2 regions of the Sinomonas halotolerans genome follow, and region 1 is predicted to be linked to the other one. Evidence: predicted binding sites of a transcription regulator. Region 1 holds the regulator's gene; the other holds the start of a gene.
The links. The regulator LexA, encoded in region 1, represses DNA repair genes until DNA is damaged. The targets are predictions, from matches to a motif close to TCGAACANNTGTTCGA.
Positions count from the first base shown of each region.

Region 2: a site for LexA is predicted at 4,396-4,411, ahead of ABCQ75_RS04460 (DUF222 domain-containing protein). Genes of this name have one in related genera too.

Region 1 is NZ_JBDFRB010000001.1:301,188-312,317, reverse strand. Features, by position in the region: gene priA (bifunctional 1-(5-phosphoribosyl)-5-((5-phosphoribosylamino)methylideneamino)imidazole-4-carboxamide isomerase/phosphoribosylanthranilate isomerase PriA) at 1-618, opposite strand, end outside; gene ABCQ75_RS01400 (hypothetical protein) at 651-797, opposite strand; gene hisH (imidazole glycerol phosphate synthase subunit HisH) at 808-1,527, opposite strand; gene hisB (imidazoleglycerol-phosphate dehydratase HisB) at 1,587-2,219, opposite strand; gene ABCQ75_RS01385 (histidinol-phosphate transaminase) at 2,308-3,411, opposite strand; gene ABCQ75_RS01380 (LysM peptidoglycan-binding domain-containing protein) at 3,474-3,851, opposite strand; gene lexA (transcriptional repressor LexA) at 4,191-4,901, shown strand; gene ABCQ75_RS01370 (ATP-dependent DNA helicase) at 4,968-6,998, opposite strand; gene hflX (GTPase HflX) at 6,991-8,610, opposite strand; gene ABCQ75_RS01360 (class I SAM-dependent methyltransferase) at 9,054-9,665, shown strand; gene dapF (diaminopimelate epimerase) at 9,683-10,651, opposite strand; gene miaA (tRNA (adenosine(37)-N6)-dimethylallyltransferase MiaA) at 10,648-11,130, opposite strand, start outside.
Region 2 is NZ_JBDFRB010000003.1:78,947-90,076, forward strand. Features, by position in the region: gene dhaM (dihydroxyacetone kinase phosphoryl donor subunit DhaM) at 1-152, shown strand, start outside; gene ABCQ75_RS04455 (S9 family peptidase) at 219-2,414, shown strand; gene ABCQ75_RS04460 (DUF222 domain-containing protein) at 2,629-4,272, opposite strand; gene ABCQ75_RS04465 (amino-acid N-acetyltransferase) at 4,534-5,100, shown strand; gene ABCQ75_RS04470 (hypothetical protein) at 5,199-5,645, opposite strand; gene ABCQ75_RS04475 (HhH-GPD family protein) at 5,828-6,850, opposite strand; gene ABCQ75_RS04480 (hypothetical protein) at 6,934-7,719, shown strand; gene disA (DNA integrity scanning diadenylate cyclase DisA) at 7,782-8,858, opposite strand; gene radA (DNA repair protein RadA) at 9,045-10,460, opposite strand; gene ABCQ75_RS04495 (FUSC family protein) at 10,529-11,130, opposite strand, start outside.

The DNA.
Region 1 (11,130 bases):
GAGGCTCGAGATGCCGCCGGAGGCCACGACGGGGCGGTCGGTGCGGCCGCAGATCTGGGCCAGGAGCTCGATGTTCGGGCCGCGGAGCGTCCCGTCCTTCGTCACGTCCGTCACGACGTAGCGCGCGCAGCCCGCATCGTCGAGCCGGGCGAGGACCTCCCAGAGGTCGCCCGCGTCCTGCGTCCATCCGCGCGAGGCAAGCGTCGTGCCGCGGACATCGAGGCCGACGGCGATCCGGTCGCCGTGCCGCGCGATGGCACGCGCCGTCCAGTCCGGGTCCTCGAGCGCCGCGGTGCCGAGGTTGACCCGCGCGACGCCGAGGTCGAGGGCCGCCTCGAGCGACGCGTCGTCGCGCAGGCCGCCCGAGAGCTCGACCTTGAGGGAGAGGCTCTTGACGACCTCGGCGAGCAGGGCACGGTTGTCCCCCCGTCCGAACGCGGCGTCGAGGTCCACGAGGTGGACCCACTCGGCGCCCGCCTCCTGCCACGCGAGCGCGGCATCGAGCGGCGAGCCGTAGTTGGTCTCGCTCCCGGCCTCGCCCTGCACGAGGCGGACGGCCTGGCCGTCCACGACGTCGACGGCGGGCAGCAGCTCGAGGACGGACTCCCCAGCACTCATGGTGTTCTCTCTCTCAACGAATCGGTGCTGCCTCACGCAGGCAGCGTCAGCAGGTAGGCGGCGACGAGCGCCGCCGCGGCGAGCACGCCGAAGCTGATCCAGGTCCACGGGGGCAGGCCCTGGCGCCGGAAGGACACCACGCCGCCCACGAGCAGTCCGGCGAGGCCGAACAGCAGCACGGACCACATCTCAGGAGGCCGCCTCGCCGGCGGCCCGCTGCGCGGGGTGGCGGCGCAGCGAGCGGACCCAGTTGCGCAGGAGCCGCGCGCCGGCATCGCCGGACTTCTCCGGGTGGAACTGGGTCGCGCACAGCGGGCCGTTCTCGACTGCCGCGATGAACCGCGCCCCGTGCTCGCTCCAGGTCACGAGGGGCGGCGCCATCTTGGGCTGGGCGACCTCGAAGTCCCACGTCTGCACGCCGTAGGAGTGGACGAAGTAGAAGCGCTCGTCCTCGACGCCCTCGAAGAGCCTCGAGCCCTCCGGCACGGAGACGGTGTTCCAGCCCATGTGCGGAACGACCTCGGCGGGCAGCAGCTCGACCGTGCCGGGCCACTCGCCCAGCCCCTCGGCCTCCACGCCGTGCTCGATCCCCTTCTCGAACATGATCTGGAGGCCCACGCAGATGGCGAGCACGGGCCGGCCGCCGGCCACGCGCCGGCCGATGATGCGCAGTCCGTCGACGGCCTTGAGCTCCTCCATGACGGTCGCGAAGGCGCCCACGCCGGGGACGACCAGGCCGTCGGCGTTGAGCGCGTCCTCGGCCTTCGAGCTGAGCATGACCGCAGCCCCGGCACGCTCGAGCGCACGGACCGCGGAGCGCACATTCCCGGAGCCGTAGTCGAGCACGACGACGGTGGGCCGCCCCTCGGGGTCGGCTGCAGGGCCCCGGTCGGCGTGCGGATCGGCCACGACTGCCCGGGGAGCGTCGGCCGAGGCCTCCGGGAGCGCGTCGTCGGCGGGTCCGGTGCTCACAGGGCCCCCTTCGTGGACGGAATGGCATCGCCGATGCGCGGGTCCGGTTCGACTGCAGCGCGCAGAGCGCGGGCGAAGGCCTTGAACTGGGCCTCGACGATGTGGTGCGGGTCCCTGCCCGCGAGGACGTTCATGTGGAGGCAGATGCCGGCGTGCAGCGTGATCGCCTCGAAGACGTGCCGCGTGAGCGAGCCCGTGAAGTGGCCGCCGATGAGGTGGTACTCCTGCCCCGCGGGCTCGCCGCCGTGGACGAGGTAGGGGCGGCCGGAGACGTCTACCACGGCGTGGGCGAGCGCCTCGTCGAGCGGCACAGTGGCCTCGCCGAAGCGCCGGATGCCGGCCTTGCGGCCCAGGGCCTCGCGCAGGACCTCGCCGAACGTGATCGCCGTGTCCTCGACCGTGTGGTGGACGTCGATGTCGGTGTCGCCGGAGGCCTTGACCGTGAGGTCGATGAGGGAATGCTTGGCGAGCGCGGTGAGCATGTGGTCATAGAACGGGACCGTCGTGGAGATGTCCGAGCGCCCGGTGCCGTCGAGGTTGATCTCGACGAGCACGGTGGACTCGCTCGTGGTCCGTTCCATCCGGGCAGTCCGTGGCGCGGTGGGTGCGGTCTGCAGCTCGGTGCTCATGCGTGTGCCGTCCTTTGCATTCATCGGGTCTGGACAATTCTAGGCCGTCGGCCGCGGTCCCCGGGCGCGTGCCCGGCACCGTGCGGGCTCAGGCCGTGACGAGGAGCTCGCGCAGCCGGTCGAGGAACGCGGTCGTCTCGGCCTCCGTGCCGGCGGTGATACGGAGGCTCCCGGGGATTCCCACGTCCCGCACGATGATGCCCGACTCGAGGAGGCCCTCCCATATCCGGCGGGGGTCCTCGAAGCCGCGGACGAAGACGAAGTTGGAGTCAGAGGCGGCGGGCGAGAGCCCTAGCCCGGCGAGCTCTCGGACGATCCTGTCCCGCTGCCCCTTGATGGCCTCGACCTCGGCCATGAGGGAGGTGCGGTGCCGGAGGGCAGCAAGAGCCGTGGCCTGGGTGACGGCGGAGAGGTGGTAGGGGAGCCGGACGAGCCGGAGGGCGTCGACGACCTCGGGCGCCGCCGCGAGGTAGCCCAGCCGCGCCCCGGCCAGCGCGAACGCCTTGCTCATGGTGCGGCTGACGACGAGGCGCGGCCGGCCCGGCAGGAGCGTCAGGGCGGACTGCGTGCCGGTGTGCGCGAACTCCGCATAGGCCTCGTCCACGATCACGACCGTCTGGCTCTCCTCGCCGGCCGCGTAGACCGCCTCGACGACGTCGAGGCCCAGCGCCGTCCCGGTCGGGTTGTTGGGCGAGCAGAGGATCACGATGCTCGGCGCGTGCTCGCGGACCTGGCGCGCGGCCGATTCGGCGCTGAGGCCGAAGTCCTCGGCACGCTCTCCCTTGATATAGGCGGTGCCGGTCCCGCTCGCGAGCAGCGGGTACATCGAGTAGGTCGGCGGGAAGCTCAGGACTGAGCGTCCGGGCCCGCCGAAGGCCTGGAGCAGCTGCTGGAGGACCTCGTTCGAGCCGTTCGCCGCCCAGAGCTGCTCTGCACCGAGCCCGTGGCCGAGGTACTCGGCCAGCGCCTCGCGCAGGGCGGTGAACTCGCGGTCGGGATAGCGGTTGAGGCCGGCAGCGACCTCGCGGACGGCCTCGACGATCGCCTCCTGGACGTCCTGCGGGACGCCGTACGTGTTCTCGTTGACGTTGAGCTGGATCGGGACGTCGATCTGGGGGGCCCCGTAGGGATGCTGTCCCCGCAGGTCGTCTCTGAGCGGGAGTCGGTTCAAACGTTCGAGCTGGTCGTCCACCCCTCAAGCCTACGCGAGCGGCGGGATGCGGCGACCCACGTGACGGACGGCCTGCGACCGCCTCAGTCCAGCACGGGGACGAGGAGGCGCTCCCCCGCCACCACCCGCGACCCCGTCAGGTCGTTGAGCTCCTGGATCTGCCCTATGGTCACCCGGGCATCCTGCCCGGGAGCGTGCTCGGCCGCGATCGTCCAGAGGGAGTCCCCGGGCTGGACGGTCACCGCGACGGCCTCCCCGGGGCCGGCGAGCATCTCGGCCTCAGCGTGGGCGGGAGCCATGAGAGCCGCCCACAGCGCGAGGAGGCCCACCATCGCCAGCGAGAGCGGGAGGATGATGAGGACGAAGCGCCCGCGGCGCGTGAGCCGCAGCGGCGTGGGCCGCTGCCGTTCGTGGCGGCGCGTCGACGCGCGGCGGGTGCCGGTGGCGAGAGCGTGTGCCATGGTCTGCCTTCCCTTGGGCCCGGCCGCGGATCTGGCGAACAGACCGACGGGACCGGGGACAGCTTTTCGAACGGGTATTCGAACTTCCGTAGGTACTTCTTAGCACCTGCCCTCGAACAAAGTCCAGATGGTGTCGAACACATGTTTGAAACACGCGCTCTCCTGGCCTACGGTTGACACAGCAGGGTCCGCGCCCGGCGTGCAACCGTCGACCACCCTCTCCTCGACGGCATATGGCCATCGTGGCGAGGGGGTCCGACAGTTCTCGAAGACGGCGGGGATCCTGCGAGCTGGCGACCAGGCCCGGACCCGGGCCGGCAGACGAGGAGGCACGGCGGGATGGCGACACGGACCAAGGCAGCGGCCAAGGGGCTCACGGCCCGTCAGCGCCGGATCCTCGAGACGATCCAGCGTTCGGTCCAGGACAACGGCTACCCGCCGTCCATGCGCGAGATCGGGGACACTGTCGGGCTCGCGAGCCTCTCGAGCGTCACGCACCAGCTGAGCCAGCTCGAGAAGCTCGGCTACCTCCGCCGCGACCCCAAGCGCCCGCGCGCCATGGAGGTGCTCATGCCGCTCACTCTCGACGAGGGCCAGCTGAGCGTCACCGGCCCCGAGGCAGGCTCGGTGCTCGGCGCGGGGGGCATCCCCGTCGGGGAGATGGCGAGCGCCGCGGACACGGCCATGGTGCCGCTCGTCGGCCGGATCGCCGCCGGCGGTCCGATCCTCGCCGACCAGGCCGTCGAAGAGGTCATGCCGCTCCCCCGCCAGCTCGTGGGCTACGGGGAGCTCTTCATGCTCAAGGTCAAGGGCGACTCCATGATCGACGCCGCGATCTGCGACGGCGACTGGGTCGTCGTCCGGCGCCAGAACAGCGCCGAGAACGGCGAGATCGTCGCTGCGCTCCTCGACGACGAGGCGACCGTCAAGACGTTCCGCCAGCGTGACGGGCACACGTGGCTCCTGCCGCAGAACACCCAGTACGAGCCGATCCTCGGCGACGAGGCCACGATCATGGGCAAGGTCGTCTCAGTGCTGCGGTCGGTCTGAGCCGCGCGCGTTCCAGGGGCGGCGACCCGCCGGTCGGCCTGAGCCGCGCTCGGTGCGGTCCGCGCGTCAGCCCGCGGCGGCGAGCCGGGCGAGCGCCTTGAGCACAGTGTCCCTCTCGGTCGTGCCCCACAGGGGCGGGAGGGCGCCGCGGAGGAATGCCCCGTAGCGCTCGGTCGCGAGCCGCGAGTCGAGCACGGCCACGACTCCCCTGTCAGCAGTCGAGCGGATGAGCCGCCCGGCGCCCTGCGCGAGGCGCACCGCGGCGTGGGTCGCGGACACCGCCATGAAACCATTGCCGCCGGCCTGCGCGACGGCCCTCGAACGCGCGGTCATGAGCGGGTCGTCCGGACGCGGGAAGGGGATCCTGTCGATGACCACGAGCCGGCACGCGTGGCCTGGGACATCGACCCCCTGCCAGAGCGACATGGTGCCGAAGAGGCAGGTGTCCGGCTCGGCCGCGAACTGCTTCACGAGCGCGCTCATCGACGACTCGCCCTGGCACAGGATGGGCACCTGGATCCGGTCCCGGAGCGCGTCCGCAGCCTCCTCCGCCGCACGGCGCGAGGAGAACAGGCACAGCGCTCCCCCGGACGAGGCCGTGAGGAGGGCCTCGAGCTCGTCGAGCGCCTCGGGGGAGACTCCCCGCCCGGGCTTGGGCAGGTGGCGGGCCACGTAGAGCATTCCCTGGCGGGGGTAGTCGAAGGGCGAGCCGACGTCGATCCCCGTCCACGAGGGGGCGCCCTGGCCGAGGAGACCGAGTCCGCCCGCCGTCGGCTCGAAGGCCGAGCCGATCGCGAGCGTCGCGCTCGTGAGCACCACGGTCCTGTCCGCGAAGAGGCCGTCGCGGAGCCGCCCGCCCACGCTGAGCGGGGCGATGTTCAGGACCGCTGGAGCGTCGTCGTCGGGGGCGGCGTAGCCGGACGCGGGGTCGAACGTCCCCGTCCGCGTGATCCACACGACCTCGCGGCTGGCCTCGGCATCGAGGATCCGCTCACAGGTGTCCACGAGCGCCGCGAGCCGGGAGCGCGCGACCTGCCGCCCGCCGTCGGATGCATTCTGCCCCTCCCCGGGCTTGGATTCGGACAGGGCCACCCTGCAGGCGTCGCGCACGAGCGCGACGTCCTGGGCCTGCTCCTCGCTGAGCCCGCGCGAGAGGAGGCCTGTCGGCGCCGTGGTGAGGGAGAGCTCGAGGCCCTGCGCGGCCGCGTGGAGGGCGTCCACGCTGATGCCCGTGTGCTTGCGCGCGCTCGAGGCCGCCGCGGAGACCATTGCAGCCGAGAGCTGGGCGCTCACGGCGCCTGTGACCCGGTCGGCGAGCTCGTGGGCCTCGTCCACCACGACCACATCGTGCTCCGGGAGCACCGCGAGGCCCTCGAACGCGTTGATGGCGAGCAGGGCATGGTTCGTCACCACGATGTCGGCCTCGGCGCCGCGCTGGCGGGCGAGCTCGCTGAAGCATTCCGCCGCGAAAGGGCACCGCTGCGCACCGAGGCATTCGAGCGCAGAGACCGAGACCTGCCGCCACGCCCGGTCGGAGACCCCGGGGACCAGCTCGTCGCGGTCCCCCGTCTCGGTGTCCTCGGCCCACTCGCGCAGGCGCTTGACCTCGCGTCCCAGCTGGGAGCTGGGCGGCGCGGCAGGATGCCCGACGGCGGTCTCCTCGCCCAGGCTGAAGAGGGCTCCGTCGGCGGGTTCGTCCGTGGGGAAGCCTCCCTCGAGCTTGTGCCGGCACAGGTAGTTCGAGCGTCCCTTCACGAGGGCGACGTCGACGGGACGGTCCAGATGCGGGGACACGGCCTCGAGGAGGCGGGGCAGGTCGCGTCCGACGATCTGGGCCTGCAGCGCGAGCGTGGCGGTGGCGACGACCGCGGGACGGTCGCTGTGCTGCGCGTGTGCGATGAGCGGAACGAGGTAGGCGAGGGACTTCCCCGTCCCGGTGCCGGCCTGGACGAGGAGGTGCTCCCCCTCCTCGATCGCCCGCGCCACCTGGCGCGCCATCTCATGCTGCCCCTCGCGCTGGGCGCCGCCCATCGCCGCGACGGCCGCGTCGAGCAGCCGCACGGCCTGCGCCTCGGGCCCGGCGTCCGCCTCAGCCATCGACAGCGAACGGGGCGAGCTCCGCCGCGAGGTCCTCGCGCACCACGACCTCGACGCGCGTGCCCTGCTCGACGTGGTCGAGGGAGCGGATCTCCGAGCTCGACTCGTGCAGCCGGTTGAGCACGTCGCCTCGGCTGTACGGGACCAGGAGGGTCAGTGCCACGTCCGGGCGCGGAATCGCGTCGCTGATGGCCTGCTTGAGCTCGGCGATGCCCTCCCCCGTGCGGGCCGAGACCACCACATGGCGCTTCTCGCGCTGCCGCAGCCGCTCGAGGACGAAGGGGTCCGCGGCGTCGGCCTTGTTGAGCACGATGATCTCCGGGACCTTGCGCGCGTCCACTTCTGCGAAGACCTCGCGGACCGCGGCGATCTGCCCCTCGGGGTCCGGGTGCGAGGCGTCGACGACGTGGAGGATGAGGTCGGCGTCGGCCACCTCCTCGAGGGTGGACCGGAATGCCTCGACGAGCTGCGTGGGCAGCGAGCGGACGAACCCGACCGTGTCCGCGAGCGTGTACGGGAGACCGTCGGCCGTCTCGGCGCGGCGGACTGTCGGGTCGAGGGTCGCGAACAGGGCGTTCTCGACCAGGACTCCGGCGTCCGTGAGCCGGTTGAGGAGCGAGGACTTGCCGGCGTTGGTGTAGCCGGCGATCGCGACCGACGGGACCTCGTTGCGCTTGCGGTTGGCCCGCTTGGTCTCGCGCGCCGGCTTCATGCCAGCGATCTCACGCCTCAGCTTGGCCATCCGGGTGCGGATGCGCCGGCGGTCCAGCTCGATCTTGGTCTCGCCGGGACCGCGGGAGCCGATGCCGCCGCCGGCTGCACCGACCCGGCCACCGGCCTGGCGGGACATCGACTCGCCCCAGCCGCGCAGGCGTGGGAGGAGGTACTCGAGCTGCGCGAGCTCCACCTGCGCCTTGCCCTCGCGGCTCTTGGCGTGCTGGGCGAAGATGTCCAGGATCAGGGCGGTCCGGTCGATCACCTTGACCTTGACCACATCCTCGAGGCCGCGCCGCTGCGACGGGGAGAGCTCGGAGTCGACCACGACCGTGTCCGCACCCGTCGCCATGACGATGTCGCGCAGCTCGAGCGCCTTGCCCGAGCCGAGGAAGGTGCCGGGGTCAGGCTTCTGGCGGCGCTGCACGACGCCGTCGAGCACCTCCGAGCCAGCCGTCTCCGCGAGTGCGGCGAGCTCGCGGAGCGAGTTCTCCGCCTCCTCGAGCGTGCCCTCCGTCCAGAGGCCCGCGAGCACGACGCGTTCGAGGCGCAGCTGCCGGTACTCGACCTCGGTGACGTCCTCGAGCTCGGTGGAGAGCCCGGCCACGCGGCGCAGTGCCCGCCGCTCATCGAGGTCGCGCTGCTCGCCGTCGTAGTCGCCGTGCTCGAACTCGAGCGCGGAGAGCGCCTGGGCCCGGCCGGACAGGCTGCGCCGCGAGCCGGCGGATCCGCCTGCGACGTCCCCGCCGGCCCCGGGCGCCTCTGCACCCTTGGCTGAGGCTGCGTCCTCGGTGGTGAGAATGCGGTCGATCACAGCGCGGATGTCGGCGGCGCTCAGGTCGCCGGACTCGGCACCGCTGTCGGACGGGACGCGCGGGCCCTGCTGGTTGTCGGTCATGGTCTCCTTAGCTGCGGGTGGGTTTCCAGAATAGTGCGGGCGCCGTTCGCCGGCAGCGTCTGGGGCAGGGGTCTGTGGAGAAGGCCCCTGGAGGGGATGGGATGTCACGGGGAAGCTCCTGGGATGGTGTTCTGTGCGCTGCCGGAATGGGCATCGGAGCGCGTGGACGTGCGGGCAGCGGCCGATCCTCGACGGTCGGGGGGCCTCGCGGCGGCGTCGCGGGCGGAAGCCGCGGCGACACGGCGGCGTCAGATGAACACGAACATGCGTTCTAGTCTACCCGACAGCCGCCCGCTCCCCCAGACGGGACACGGCTGCAGCGCCATCCGGCCGCGGCGCGGACCGCACGCATCTCCTCCACGCCTGCGGCGGGCCAGTCGCGGAAGCGGTTCCCGGACCCCGCGGGGCATGCCCTCGGGCCCGGGCCACTACGCTGGTCTCCTATGGAGCCTGCCCACTACTTCAACGCCACACCGGACGTGCCGGACGTGCGCCGGCCGCTCGCCGTCGTCCTCGAGGGGCGTGAGCTGGCCCTGCGCACCTCCGCCGGGATCTTCAGCCCCGACGGCGTCGACAAGGGCACGGCGGTACTGCTGGCGGAGGCGCCGGATCCGGCGCCCGAGGGGAACCTGCTCGACATCGGCTGCGGCTGGGGCCCGATCGCCCTCACGATGGCGATGCGCTCCCCGGGCGCGACCGTGCACGCCGTGGACGTCAACACGCGCAGCCTCGCGCTCACCCAGGAGAACGCGGCACTGCTCGGGCTCGGCAATGTCCGCGTGTCCCTTCCGGAGGACGTGGACCCGAGCCTCGGATTCGCCACGATCTGGTCCAACCCGCCCATCCGGATCGGCAAGCAGGCCCTCCACGATCTCCTCCTCCTGTGGCTGCCGCGGCTCGCACCGGGCGGCGAGGCCTGGCTTGTGGTGCAGAAGAACCTCGGCGCGGACTCCCTCGCGCCGTGGCTCGTCAAGGAGCTCGGCGACGGGTACGACGTCGAGCGGGCGGCGACGTCGAAGGGCTTCAGGCTGCTGCGGGTCGCCAGAGCGGCCTGACCGCCGCCGGGCCAGGATCAGCCGAGGGTGCCGTGGGCCACGATGGCCGCAGGGCCGGCGAGCTCCACATGCTCGCGGCCCTCGGGCCCGGGCACGAACGTGACGCCCACCGTTCCGCCGGGGACGTGGACGCTCCAGCGGTCGGTGGCGCCCGGGCCTGCCCAGTGGCGGATGGCCACGGCGGCAGCGCACGCCCCCGTCCCGCAGGACTGGGTCTCGCCCACGCCGCGCTCGTGCACACGCATCGTGATGGTCCCCGTCCCGCCAGCCACGAGCGGCTCGGCCGGGACGACGAACTCCACGTTGGTCCCGTGCGGCGGGAGGGGCTCCACGCCCGGGGCCGTGTGGAGGCCGAGGCCCGTCAGCTCCGCGGCCTCGGCGAGGGCCACGACGGTGTGCGGATTGCCCATGCTCACGCTCAGCGCCGGCCGGGGCACGTCGAGGCCCACCGCGGTCACCTGCGAGTCCGCCGCGTCCCGCTGGGCTTCGGCGGGGAAGATGAACTCCCACGGCCCCATGTCCACGGCGAACCCCTCGCCGCGTCGCTCGACCCGCTTCACCCCGGCCCGCGTGCCGATCGCGAGCACCTCTCCCGGCGCGAGCTGCACGAGGCCCTGGTCGATGAGGAAGGCGACGAACACCCGCACGCCGTTGCCGCACATCTCGGACAGTGAGCCGTCCGCGTTGCGGTAGTCCATGAACCACTCGGCCGCTGGCTCCTCGGCGAGCACGGCGCGCCCCTCGGGCAGCTCGGCGGAGCGGATGGCGCGGATGAGCCCGTCCGCGCCGAGCCCGAGGTGCCTGTCGCACAGGGCCGCGGCCTCGGCCTCGCCCAGCACGCGCTCGCCGGCGCCATCCGCGACGAGGACGAAGTCGTTCCCCGTGCCGTGGCCCTTCGCGAACGGCAGGCCGGCGAGTCCGGCGAGGACGGCGGCGCGGTGCTCGGGCGCGGTGGACGGCGTGGACGTCGCGGCAGGAGAGGTCATGCGTCCAGCGTACCGGCCGCCCGCCCGGCCGCCCGGCGCTGGGCGTCGTCGGCGGCCCGCACGACGCCGAGCGCCTGCTCCGCGAGGTCCGGCGCCAAGGCGTCGAGCCAGTGGACGCGGGGGTCAGCACGGAACCAGGTGAGCTGTCGGCGCGCGAACTGCCGCGTCGCCACGATGGTCTCCTCGACGGCCTGCTCGAGCGTGGACTCGCCGTCGACCACCCTGAGGAACTGCCCGTAGCCGAGGGCCCTGGACGCCGTGCGGCCCTCCCGGAGCCCCTCCCCGGCGAGCTGGCGCACCTCCTCCAGGAGGCCGGCGTCGGCCATGCGGTGGACCCGCGCGGCGAGGCGCGCGTGGAGCGCCGCCCTGTCGAGGTCGAGGCCGATCTGTACCGCAGGCGCGGCGTACTGCCGCTCGGGCATGTAGGAGCTGAAGGGCCGTCCGGTCAGCTCGTGGACCTCGAGGGCCCGGACCATGCG
Region 2 (11,130 bases), on a different contig from region 1:
TGAACGGGGTGGATGCCCAGTCCGTCATGGCGCTCATGGCGCTAGGCGCGGGACAGGGGGCGACGCTCGTCGTCGAGGCCGCGGGGCCGGACGCGACGCGTGCCGTGGACTTCGTCCGCAAGCAGGTCCAGGAGGGCTTCGGAGAGGTGTGAAAGAACTGTTTCACCAATAGTGAACGCCCCTGTGCTCCGCGTCACATCCCGGGTTGAATCGGAGGCATGAGCGCAGAGCCCCAGACACTTGTCCCCCACGGCGCAGCCGATTCGGCCCCAGCCCCCCACGGCGCAGTCACCGGGGCCCCAGCGCCCGAGACCCCGTTCCACGACCTCTCCCACTATGTAGTCATCCCGCGGCTCTCCGGCCTCTCGCTGAGCGCGGACGGGACCCGGCTCATCACCGCGGTGGCAACGCTCTCGGGGGACGCGACCGAGTACGTGAGCGCCCTGTGGGAGGTGGACCCGACGGGGTCGCGTCCGGCCCGCCGCCTGACCCGTAGCGCCAAGGGCGAGGCCGGGGCGGCCTTCGCCGCGAACGGTGACCTCTACTTCACCTCGGCGCGGCCGAACCCCGAGAAGCCGGACGAGGACCCCGTCAACGCGCTCTGGCTCCTGCCGGCCGCCGGCGGGGAGGCGAGGGTCGTGCTCAGCCGGTGCGGCGGCGTCGACCGCGTCATCACGGCCCGTGATGCCGACGCCGCGTTCGTGCAGGCCTCCGTCCTCGCGGGGAGCGCCGACGAGGAGGACGACGAGGCGCGCCGCAAGGCCCGCAAGGAGGCGAAGGTCGCGGCGATCCTGCACTCCTCCTACCCGGTGCGGTTCTGGGACGCGGACCTCGGGCCGGCCGCGCCGAGCCTCTTCGCGCTCGAGGCCGCCGGGCCCTCCGGCCCTGGCCTGCCCACGACCGTGGACGAGGGTCCCGCGCGCCGCCTTCGCCCCCTCACCCAGGGGATCGGCGCCGGGCTCCGCAACAGGGAGACGCACGCGAGCCCGGACGGCACCACCCTCTACACGACGGTCGCGCGGCCGCTCGCGAAGGCGGACCTGCGGACCGAGCTCGTCGCCGTCGACGTCGCCACGGGCACGCGCCGCACCCTCCTCTCCGCGGACGGCGCGGATTTCGCTGCGGGCCCGGTGAGCCCGGACGGGCGCACGGTGGCGGTCGTCGTCGAGCCCCACACGACGCCGTCCCAGTCCTACCGCTCCGAGCTCCACCTCCTCGACGTGTCCAGCGGACAGCTGCGCCGCCTCGCCGCGGGCTGGGACCGTTTCCCGCACCCCGCCGCATGGCTTCCGGACGGCTCGGCGCTGCTCGTCACGGCGGACGACGCCGGCCGCTCGCCCGTCTTCCGCATCGCCATCGCGAGCGGTGAGGTCACGAGGGTGACGCACGACGACGCCGCGTACACCGACGTCGTCGTCTCGCCGGACGGCGCGCACGCCTACGCGCTGCGCAGCTCCTACCTCTTCCCTCCGGAGGCCGTGCGGATCGACATCACGACCGGGGAGGCGACCCGCCTGCCCGGCCCGGTGGAGCGGCCGGCCATCCCGGGCCGGCTCGAGGAGGTCACGGGCACGGCCGAGGACGGCACCCCGTTGAGGGCCTGGCTGGCTCTGCCCGAGACGGGCGATGCGGGCGATGAAGGTGAGGCGGGCGAGGCGACGGGGAGCCACGGCAAGGGCGACGCCGGCCGGCACCCCCTCCTGCTGTGGATCCACGGCGGGCCGATCGGCTCGTGGAACGCGTGGACGTGGCGCTGGAGCCCGTGGCTCATGACTGCGCAGGGCTATGCGGTGCTGCTGCCGGACCCTGCCCTGTCCACGGGGTATGGCCAGCGGTTCATCGATCGGGGCTGGAACGCGTGGGGCGATGCGCCGTTCACCGACCTCATGGCCCTCACCGACGCCGCGCTCGAGCGGGACGACCTCGACCCGGAGCGGACCGCAGCGATGGGCGGTTCCTTCGGGGGGTACATGGCGAACTGGGTGGCCGGGCACACGGACCGGTTCAAGGCCATCGTCACGCACGCCAGCCTGTGGGGCCTCGAGGGGTTCGGGCCCACGACAGACATGTCCATGTACTGGGCCCGCGAGATGGACGAGGCGATGACGTCCACTCATTCCCCCCACCGCGCGATCGAGGACATCCGCACTCCCATGCTCGTGATCCACGGGGACAAGGACTACCGGGTTCCCATCGGAGAGGGCCTGCGGCTGTGGTACGAGCTCCTCTCGCGCTCGCAGCTCGCCACCGACGAGCACGGCCGCACCCCGCACCGCTTCCTCTACTTCCCGGACGAGAACCACTGGATCCTCAAGCCCCAGCACGCCAAGGTCTGGTACGCGGTGGTGAACGCGTTCCTCGCGGAGCACGTCCTCGGAGAGTCCCGCGCACTCCCACGCGAGCTGGGGCTGTAGGCGGGCGGGACTGCCCGGCGGACGGGGCGGGCAGCCAAGGCGGGCGGAGCCGCCGGCTGGCCCGGGCCGCCTGACCCGAGCCACCGGCGGGCGGAGCCGCCGGGCAGAGCCGCGGGAGGGCTGAGCCGCGGGAGGGCTGAGCCGCGGGAGGGCTGAGCCGCGGGAGGGCTGAGCCGCGGGAGGGCTGAGCCGCCAGGGCGGTCGCCGATGGCTCTCAGAACGGCGGAGCCTCTGACGGCCGCGAAGGCGCTCGGAACGGTGGCCCCTCCGGGAGCGGCGGTGGCTCGGGCTCGGGCTCGAGCGCCGTCGCCGCTCCCGCCGGTCCCCCGAGGATGTGGTCGCGGTCAAGTGGTTCTGCGGGGTGCTCGAATCCAAGAAGCGTGGTCCACACGACGTCCGCGCCGAGTCGCCTTCCACCCTCGGCGGGCGTCCGGCGGAGCGTGAAGAGGGCGAGCGACTTGAGGGCGTGGTGCTTAGGGCAGAGCAGTGCCAGATTGTCGGCATCGGTGGGGCCGCCGTCCTGCCATTCGACGATGTGGTCGATCTCCGAGCGCCGCGCTGCCCGCGTGCATCCCGGGACCCTGCAGGCGCCATCCCGATAGCGGATGAACCGTCTGAGCGACTCCGGCGGCCGGTAGACCGTTCTGCCCAATCTGACGGGCACGCCTTCTGCGTCCGTCCAGAGGCGCTGCCACGTCGGAGCTGCGGCGGCGAGGCCGCGCGCGGTGTGCGCATCGACCACGCCATACCCCTCGAGCTCGGCGACATCGTCCGACGCGCCCAACAGCACCGCTGCCGGAATGTGGACGACGACCTCGGCCCGGACGAGATCGTCCAGAGCCTCGGGAAGGGCGACCGGTTCCGGCAGTGCTTCCGCGGGGGCCGCTGCCGCGGGGGTCTGGTCCGCGGGGGCCGCTGCTGCGGGGGTCTGGTCCGTGGGGGCCGCTGCTGCGGGGGTCTGGTCCGTGGGGGCCGCTGCTGCGGGGGTCTGGTTCGCGGGGGCCGCTGCTGCGGGGGTCTGGTCCGCGGTGGCCGGTGCCGCCGGGGTCTGGTCCGCGGCCCGCGCGGGCTGCGGCGGCCGGCTGCCGCCCGAAGGTCCCGTCCCGGGGCGGGCGCCGTGGGCGAGCAGTGCCTGTGCGAGGGCGTCGGCCCGCAGCTGGGGCGTGGTCCGGTACTCTCCGTCGGCGCCGCGGGCGGCCCGGGCGATGGCATCGACCCGCTTGTACGCCGCAATGCCGATCTCGGCGGGCAGCAGGGCTGTCAGCGTGCACATTCCGTCATCCTCGGGCCGGAGCCAGACGCCCCGGTCAGCCGTGGCCTTGGCGCGCCGCTCCGTGATCGACTCGGGATGCCGCCGCTCCCGCATGCCCTTCACTGCGATGCGCAGCTCGCCCGGCGTCCGCAGGTGGCCCTTGCGCGTGCGCAGCCGGCCCAGCGCCTCCATGCCGAGGAGTTCGGCCGCCTCGGGGGGAAGCGTGGAGGCCTGGTCGACGATGACCTTGGCATGGGCCTCGCTGATGTCCCCCGCGAGCAGGGCCTCGTGGACCGCAGGGTGAGTGTTGACGAGCGAGTCTGAGAAGTTCACGGCCCGTGCGGCCGCCGCCTCCGACGTCCCGGCCACGAGCGCGACCTCGGAGACAGTGGCGGCATGGGCGAGGTCACCGTCAAGGCGGAGCGGCTGTCCGTCACGGCCGTTGAGCGGCTCCTCGGCGATCTGCTGGGCCAGCAGATTCACGAGGAAGGCCCTCAGCGCAGCGCTGTAGGCGTCGAAGTCCGCCAGCGCCTTGAGCGTCCTCGCCGCGCCATGAGGAGCCGTGAGGACCGCCGGGTCGACCCACAGTGCCCCACGAAGGGCCATCCGGTCCCGTGACGTGAAGGGAAGTGCCGCTCCGGGGGGAACGGCAGCAGCTGCCGTCGGACTGTGCACTCGCTCTCCCCCTTCCCTTCCCGCGAGGTCCGCGGTGATTCGACCTAAATCTATTCGAACATGTGTTCGATTCTAATCGCCGGTTCGGTTCCTGCCAAGTGCCCGCCGGGAATGCGGCTGCAGCCCGCGCCTCCGGGCCGCGCCCCGCGGCGGCGAGGGCCCGGCATCGTGCGCCGCCCTAGGATTGAACGCATGACCGCAGCCCACCCGCGCCAGCATGCCGGACCCGACGCCGCCCCGCCGTTCACCCTGCGGCGTGCCCGCACGACCGACGTGCCGGCGATCAAGGCGCTCGTGGCGCCCCTTGCGGAGCGGCGCATCCTCATCTCCAAGGAGACGGTCGCCTACTACGAGGCCATCCAGGAGTTCCGGGTCGCGGAGACGCCCGAGGGCGAGGTGATCGGCTGCGGCGCCCTCCACGTCATGTGGGAGGACCTCGCCGAGGTGCGCACGCTCGCCGCCGCGGACCACTGGCGCGGGCGCGGCGTGGGCCACGCCCTCGTCGAGCAGCTCTTGAGGGATGCGCACGACGTCGGGGTGCAGAGGGTCTTCTGCCTCACCTTCGAGGTGGGGTTCTTCGAGCGGCACGGATTCGAGGTCATGGCGGACCAGTCGCCCGTGGCGCTCGAGGTGTACTCCGAGCTGCTGCGCTCGCACGACGAGGGCGTGGCCGAGTTCCTCGACCTGGCCCGGGTCAAGCCGAACACCCTGGGCAACACGCGGATGCTCGCCTGGCTCGGCGGCCGGGCGCGCGAGTAGGCCCGAGGGCGCGCGAGTAGGCCCGAGGGCGCGAGCAGGCCCGTGGGCTCGGAGCCGGCGGGTCCGGGCGGGCCGGGCGCTGCGGTATGGGGCGGCCACTAGGGCTTGGCGTGGAGGCCCTGCGAGTCCAGGACCACCACCGCGCGGATGAACTTCCCGCAGTGCTCGCCGAACGGGTACTCGGCGATCGGGGTGAAGTCGAGCCGGTGGAGCGCTGTGGGGCCCGGCCTGCCGGTGGTCGAGGACTCCATCACGCGCACGGTGAGGGCGATCTGCTCCTCCGTGAGCACCCCCATGTCCAGATGCGCGACGCGGGGCTGGCCCGGATCCCCGTACGGGTCCGCGGGGAGGAGCTCGAGCCTGTCCTCCCGGCAGTTGGTGCCCTGGCACGCCCGGGCCCACAGTGCCGTGATGGACTCGGCGTCCTGGGTGGGGACCTCGATCGTCACGAAGGGCGCGGCCGCGATGGCCGGGCACGGCCGCGGCTCCAGGACGACGCACCCGCTGAGGGCCATCGCGAGCGCGAGCGGCAGGAACCCCAGCACAGTCCGCCGATTCCCCGTCTGGCAGGCTCTCCTCTGGCGGGTTTCCCTCTGCCGGATGGACATGCTTCAGGCTAGGCGCCGGGCAGACGGTGCGGACAGTCCGGAACGGCGGCGATCGGGCCACAGAACGGTCACGCCACGACAGCCGAGGCAGGAGGGCCCGGCTCCCCGGCCCGGCCGGGTCAGGGCAGCCGCAGGCCGCCGTCGACCTCGACCGCGAGGCCGTCCGCGATGAGCCCCTCGAGCGCGCGGTGGAGCTGCTCGGGGCCCGTGTTGAGTGCGTGGAGCCGGGCGAGCGCTGCGGCGACGGTGCCCGGGGCGATCCCGGGACGTGGCGGGGTGCCCAGGGTGCCCGGGGTGCCCGGGGCGGGGGCCGCCGTGAAGAGCTCCCGCGCCACGGGGCGCTCGGCCGCACGGAGCACGGCCATGGCGGCGCCGCGCACCTGCCGGTCGGTCCCATGCCATGCCTGCCCCTTGGGCACATAGGAGGGCGGCGGCTCGCCGGCGGCCCGCCAGGCGCACTCATGCGCCACGGGGCATGCGTCGCAGCGGGGGCTCCGTGCGGTGCACACGAGCGCGCCGAGCTCCATGACGCCGACGTTCCAGCGGACGGAGGCATCGTCGTCGTGCGGGAGGAGCGCTGCCGCCCGCCGCTGTTCCGCGGCCGTGAGGGAGGGCGCGGGGAGCGCGTCGCCGCCCAGGAGTCGCGCGTGGACGCGCCGGATGTTCGTGTCCACCACGGTGGCCCGGTGCCCGAACGCGAACGCCGCGACTGCCGCCGCGGTGTACGCGCCCACGCCGGGCAGCGCGAGCAGCCCCTCCTCGGTGCCGGGCAGCTCGCCCCCGTGCTCGGCGGCGATGACGGACGCCGCGGCATGGAGCCGGAGCGCCCTGCGCGGGTAGCCGAGCCGTCCCCACGCGCGCACCGCCTCGCCGGGCGCCTCGGCCGCGAGGTCCGCGGGCCGCGGCCAGCGTTCCATCCACTCGCGCCACACGGGCAGAACCCGCACGACAGGCGTCTGCTGCAGCATCACCTCGCTCACGAGCACGCCCCACGGCGTCCGCTCCGGCGCACGCCAGGGGAGTTCCCGCGCGGCCGCCTCGAACCAGTCCGCCACGGCCCCGTGCAGGCGGGCCAGCCGCTCGGCGGCCTCGGGGCCCGTCTGGGGTGCGGCGCCCTCGCGCGTGCGGGCGACGGCATGCATGCTGATGGGAGCGGGTGTGGGCACGCATCCACTCTAGGCGCCGGCTGCCGGGCACGGGCCAGGGCTGCGCCTAGGCTAGGAGCATGGCACGGAAGGAGACCGAGCGCGGCGCGGGACGGGCATCAAGGGCGGGACAGGCGGGGAAGAAGCCGGCAGGAAGGCCCGCCGCAGGAAGGCCCGCCGCAGGCGCTGCCGGGAGGCCCTCCGGACGCCCCGGACAGCGGCGGCAGAGCCCGGCGGTCTACCGCAGGCGCCGCATCGCGGTCCTCGTCCTGGGCCTCCTCGTCCTCGGGCTCCTCGGCTTCGGCGGCTGGGCGGCCGCGCTCGCGGTCGGCTCGCTCACGGGCGCACCGTGGGCCCCTGGGCCGGGCGGTTCTGCGGGCGGTTCCGGCTCCTCCGCGGCTGCCAGCCCGGGCACGACGGCGACGGGCGCCTCCGCGGGGGCGTCGCCGTCGTCCGCTTCCCCGGGCGCCTCACCCACGCCGAGCTGCAGCCGCGAGCTCATCACCGTGACCGCGTCCACCGACAAGCCCGTGTACCAGCCCACGGAGAAGCCCCTCTTCACCCTCCGCGTCACGAACGGCAACCCCCTCCCCTGCGAGGTGAACGTGGGCACCTCCCAGATGGAATTCCTCGTGGTGAGCGGCACGGACCGGATCTTCTCGTCCAAGGACTGCCAGGCAGACTTCAAGGACCTGCCCAAGGTGATCCCCGCGGGCAAGTCCGAGGCCGCGAACTTCCCGTGGCCGCGGACCCGCAGCGTGGAGGGATGCCGGGCGGTCAAGGTCGCGCCCAAGCCCGGCTACTACGTGCTCACGGCCTCGCTCGGAGCCACGACCAGCTCGAAGGCGGTCTTCGAGCTGAAGTAGGCCTGCCCTCAGTCGGCCGCGGGCTGGACACAGCAGTGCTGGACGCGGCAGCCCGGGCGGGCTCAGAGGAAGCGGTCGAGGAGGCTAGCCTCTGCCATGCGGCTGAGGCCCTCGCGCACGGTGCGGGCGCGCTGCTCGCCGATTCCGTCCACCACCATGAGGTCCTCGATCGTGGCTGCCATGAGGTTCTGCAGGCCGCCGAAGTGGTCCACGAGCCGGTCCGCGACGGCGCGGGGCACCGGCTTGAGGCCCGAGATGAGACGGTACCCGCGCGGCTGGACATGGGCATCGAGGAAGTCCGAACCGCCCGCGTAGCCGAGGATCGCGGCGATGCGGTTGAGGTCGATGAGCTCCGCGCTCGAGAGTTCCATGAGGGCCTGGACCGCGCCGTCGATCGTCTCGGAGGTGGTGTCGTCTCCCGCGTAGTCGCGGATCACCACGTCGCTCCCGGCGCCGAGGCCCGCTGTGAGCTCCTCGAGCTGGAGCGAGAGGAGGCGGCCGTCGTCGCCGAGCTCGAGCACGTACTGGGCGATCTCCTCGGAGATGCGCCGCACCATCTCCTGCCGCTGGAGCGCCTGCGCCACGTCGCGGACGGTGACCATGGCCTCGATCTCGAGGGCGGAGAGGGAGTTGGTCACCTGGGCGAGGCGGGCACGGTAGCGCTCGAGGGTCGCGAGAGCCTGGTTCGCGCGGGCCAGTACCCGCTCGGAGTCCTCGATGACGTGGCGGAGGCCGCGCACGTAGAGGGCGATGATCTGCATGGACTGGCTCACGGAGACCACGGGGAGCCCGGTCTGGATGGCCACGCGCTCGGCGGTGCGGTGGCGGGTGCCGGACTCGTGCGTCTCGATGGTGGAGTCCGGGACGAGGTGCACGGCCGCGCGGACGATCGTCTTGGCCTCGCGGTCCGTGACGATTGCGCCGTCCATCTTCGCGAGCTCGCGGAGGCGGGTGGGGGAGAAGTCGATGCCGATCTCGAACCCGCCCGAGCACAGGGACTCCACCGTCGGGTTGTAGCCGAGGACGATCAGGGCGCCGGTGCGGCCGCGCAGGATCCGCTCGAGGCCGTCCCGGAGGGCGGTTCCGGGTGCGACCTGGGCCAAGGTGGCCTTGAGCACTTCCTCGGGCGTCCGCGCCATTCGTTGTCCCTTGTCTCGTCCGCGGGCGCTGCACCTCGGCCGGCGCGGCGCGTGCCTGCGCAGGCACGGCTCCATGCTATCGGCGCGATCGGCGCGGAGTACGGGGAGTCTGCAGGCCCGCGGGACGCAAATGTACAACGATTCGGCCAGCGCCGGTAGGGCCTTCTGCCAGCGGATCCTTCCGGGTCAGCTGCCCGGGATGAGGAGCTCGAGGGCTTCGGCGACGTGCGCGACCTCGCGGACCTTGAAGCCCTCGGGCACCTCGCCGGGACCGGTGGGACTCGCGGGGACCACCGCATGCGTGAAGCCGAGCCGGTGGGCCTCCTGGATGCGCCGGTTGATGCCCGGCACGGGCCGCACCTCACCGGCCAGCCCGACCTCGCCGAAGGCGATGAGGCGCTCAGGGAGCGCGATCCGCGACTTGGCGGATGCGACCGCCAGCGCCACGGCGAGGTCTGTGGCCGGTTCGCTCAGCTTCACTCCGCCCACGGTGGCCACGTAGGAGTCGTCCTTGTGCAGGAGGCACCCGGCCCGCTGCTGGAGCACCGCGAGGAGCATGGCCACACGTGAGGAGTCGAGCCCGCTCGTCGCGCGGCGCGGCTGGCCCGCTGCGCTCTCGGCGAGGAGGGACTGCACCTCGGCGAGCAGGGGCCGCCGGCCCTCCATTGTGACGGTGATGCACGTGCCGGAGACAGGCTCGCGCGTGCGCGAGACGAAGAGCCCGGACGGATCGGTGACGCTCAGGATCCCCGCCTCGGTGAGGTCGAAGCAGCCCACCTCGTCCGTGGGGCCGTACCGGTTCTTCACAGCGCGCAGGAGCCGCAGGCGCGAGTGTCGCTCGCCCTCGAACTGGCACACCACGTCCACGAGGTGCTCGAGCAGGCGCGGCCCGGCGATCGAGCCGTCCTTGGTCACGTGGCCCACGAGCAGCGTCGTCATGTTCCGCCGCTTCGCCGCCGCGATGAGCGAGGCTGCCACTTCGCGCACCTGCGAGACGCCGCCCGCACTGCCATCCACCTCGGGGCTCGAGAGGGTCTGGACCGAGTCGACGATGAGCAGCTGCGGCTCGAGCTTCTCGACGTGGCCGAGCGCCTGTGCGAGGTCCGTCTCCGCGGCGAGGAACAGCCGCGGCGCGACGGCGCCGATCCGCTCGGCCCGCAGCTTCACCTGGGCCGCGGACTCCTCGCCCGTCACGTAGAGGACGTCCCGTGCCCCGGCAGCCCCGGTCTCCCGGGCGCCGGCCACCTTCGCGGCGACGTCCAGCAGGAGGGTGGACTTGCCGACGCCGGGCTCCCCGGCCAGGAGGATGACGGCACCGGGCACGAGGCCCCCGCCGAGGACGCGGTCGAGCTCGCTGGCCCCCGTGGGGAGGAATGAGGCGTGGGTCGCGTCCACGTCCGCAATGGGCCTGGCCGGTTCGAGGACGGTCGCGGCCGCCGTGGTCCGCGCGACGACGGCGCCGACCTCCTCGACCGTTCCCCAGGCCTGGCACTCGCCGCAGCGGCCCACCCACTTGGCCGTGGTCCAGCCGCATTCGGCGCAGCGGTAGCCGGGGGCCTTGCCGGCACGGGCGGTGCTGCGCGCAGAGGTCTTCGTCGCCATGGTCCCAAGGCTACGGGAGGCGTCCGACACTCCGGCGCCTCTTCTCCCCAGAGCGGTCCCGCCCCTCCTCACAGCGCCGGGAGCAGCGCGACGGCGTCCTCATGGGTGTGCCCCGTGGCCTCGAGGAGGTCCACGAGCAGGGGCCGGAGGAGGATCACGAGCGCCTCGCCCTCGAGCCGCTCCACCTCAAGGCTTCTGGGATGGGCGCGCGCGGCGATGACGGCGAGCTCGGCCCGCGCGGTCCGCATCTGCGCCTCGCGCTCCTCCCGCCGCTCGGCCACGAGACCCAGCGCCACGTCGTCGAGCGCGTCCGCGGTGTCCTCGAGGAGGCCCGCGATCTGCTCCGCCGCCTCGCGCGTGAGCGCGGCGTTGTTGATCACTGAGGTGAGCCGCCGCGCCACGACGCGGCCATTGCGCATCGCGAGGTCAAGGTAGCCCACGGCATCCGCGAGCTCCTCGATCTCGGTGCGGTGCCGGCGGTAGGCGGGTGCGATCGTGGCGACCTCGGAGGAGCTGCGGAGCGTGGCCGTGATCGAGTCCAGGAGCTGCTGCGAGCTGCGGCCCCGCACGAGGGCGTGCCACGCGCGGGTGGAATCGGCGTCCGCGAGGGCTGCGGCGCATTCGCGCAGCATGGTGGAGAACTCGTCCACGAGCTGGCGCACATCCCGCC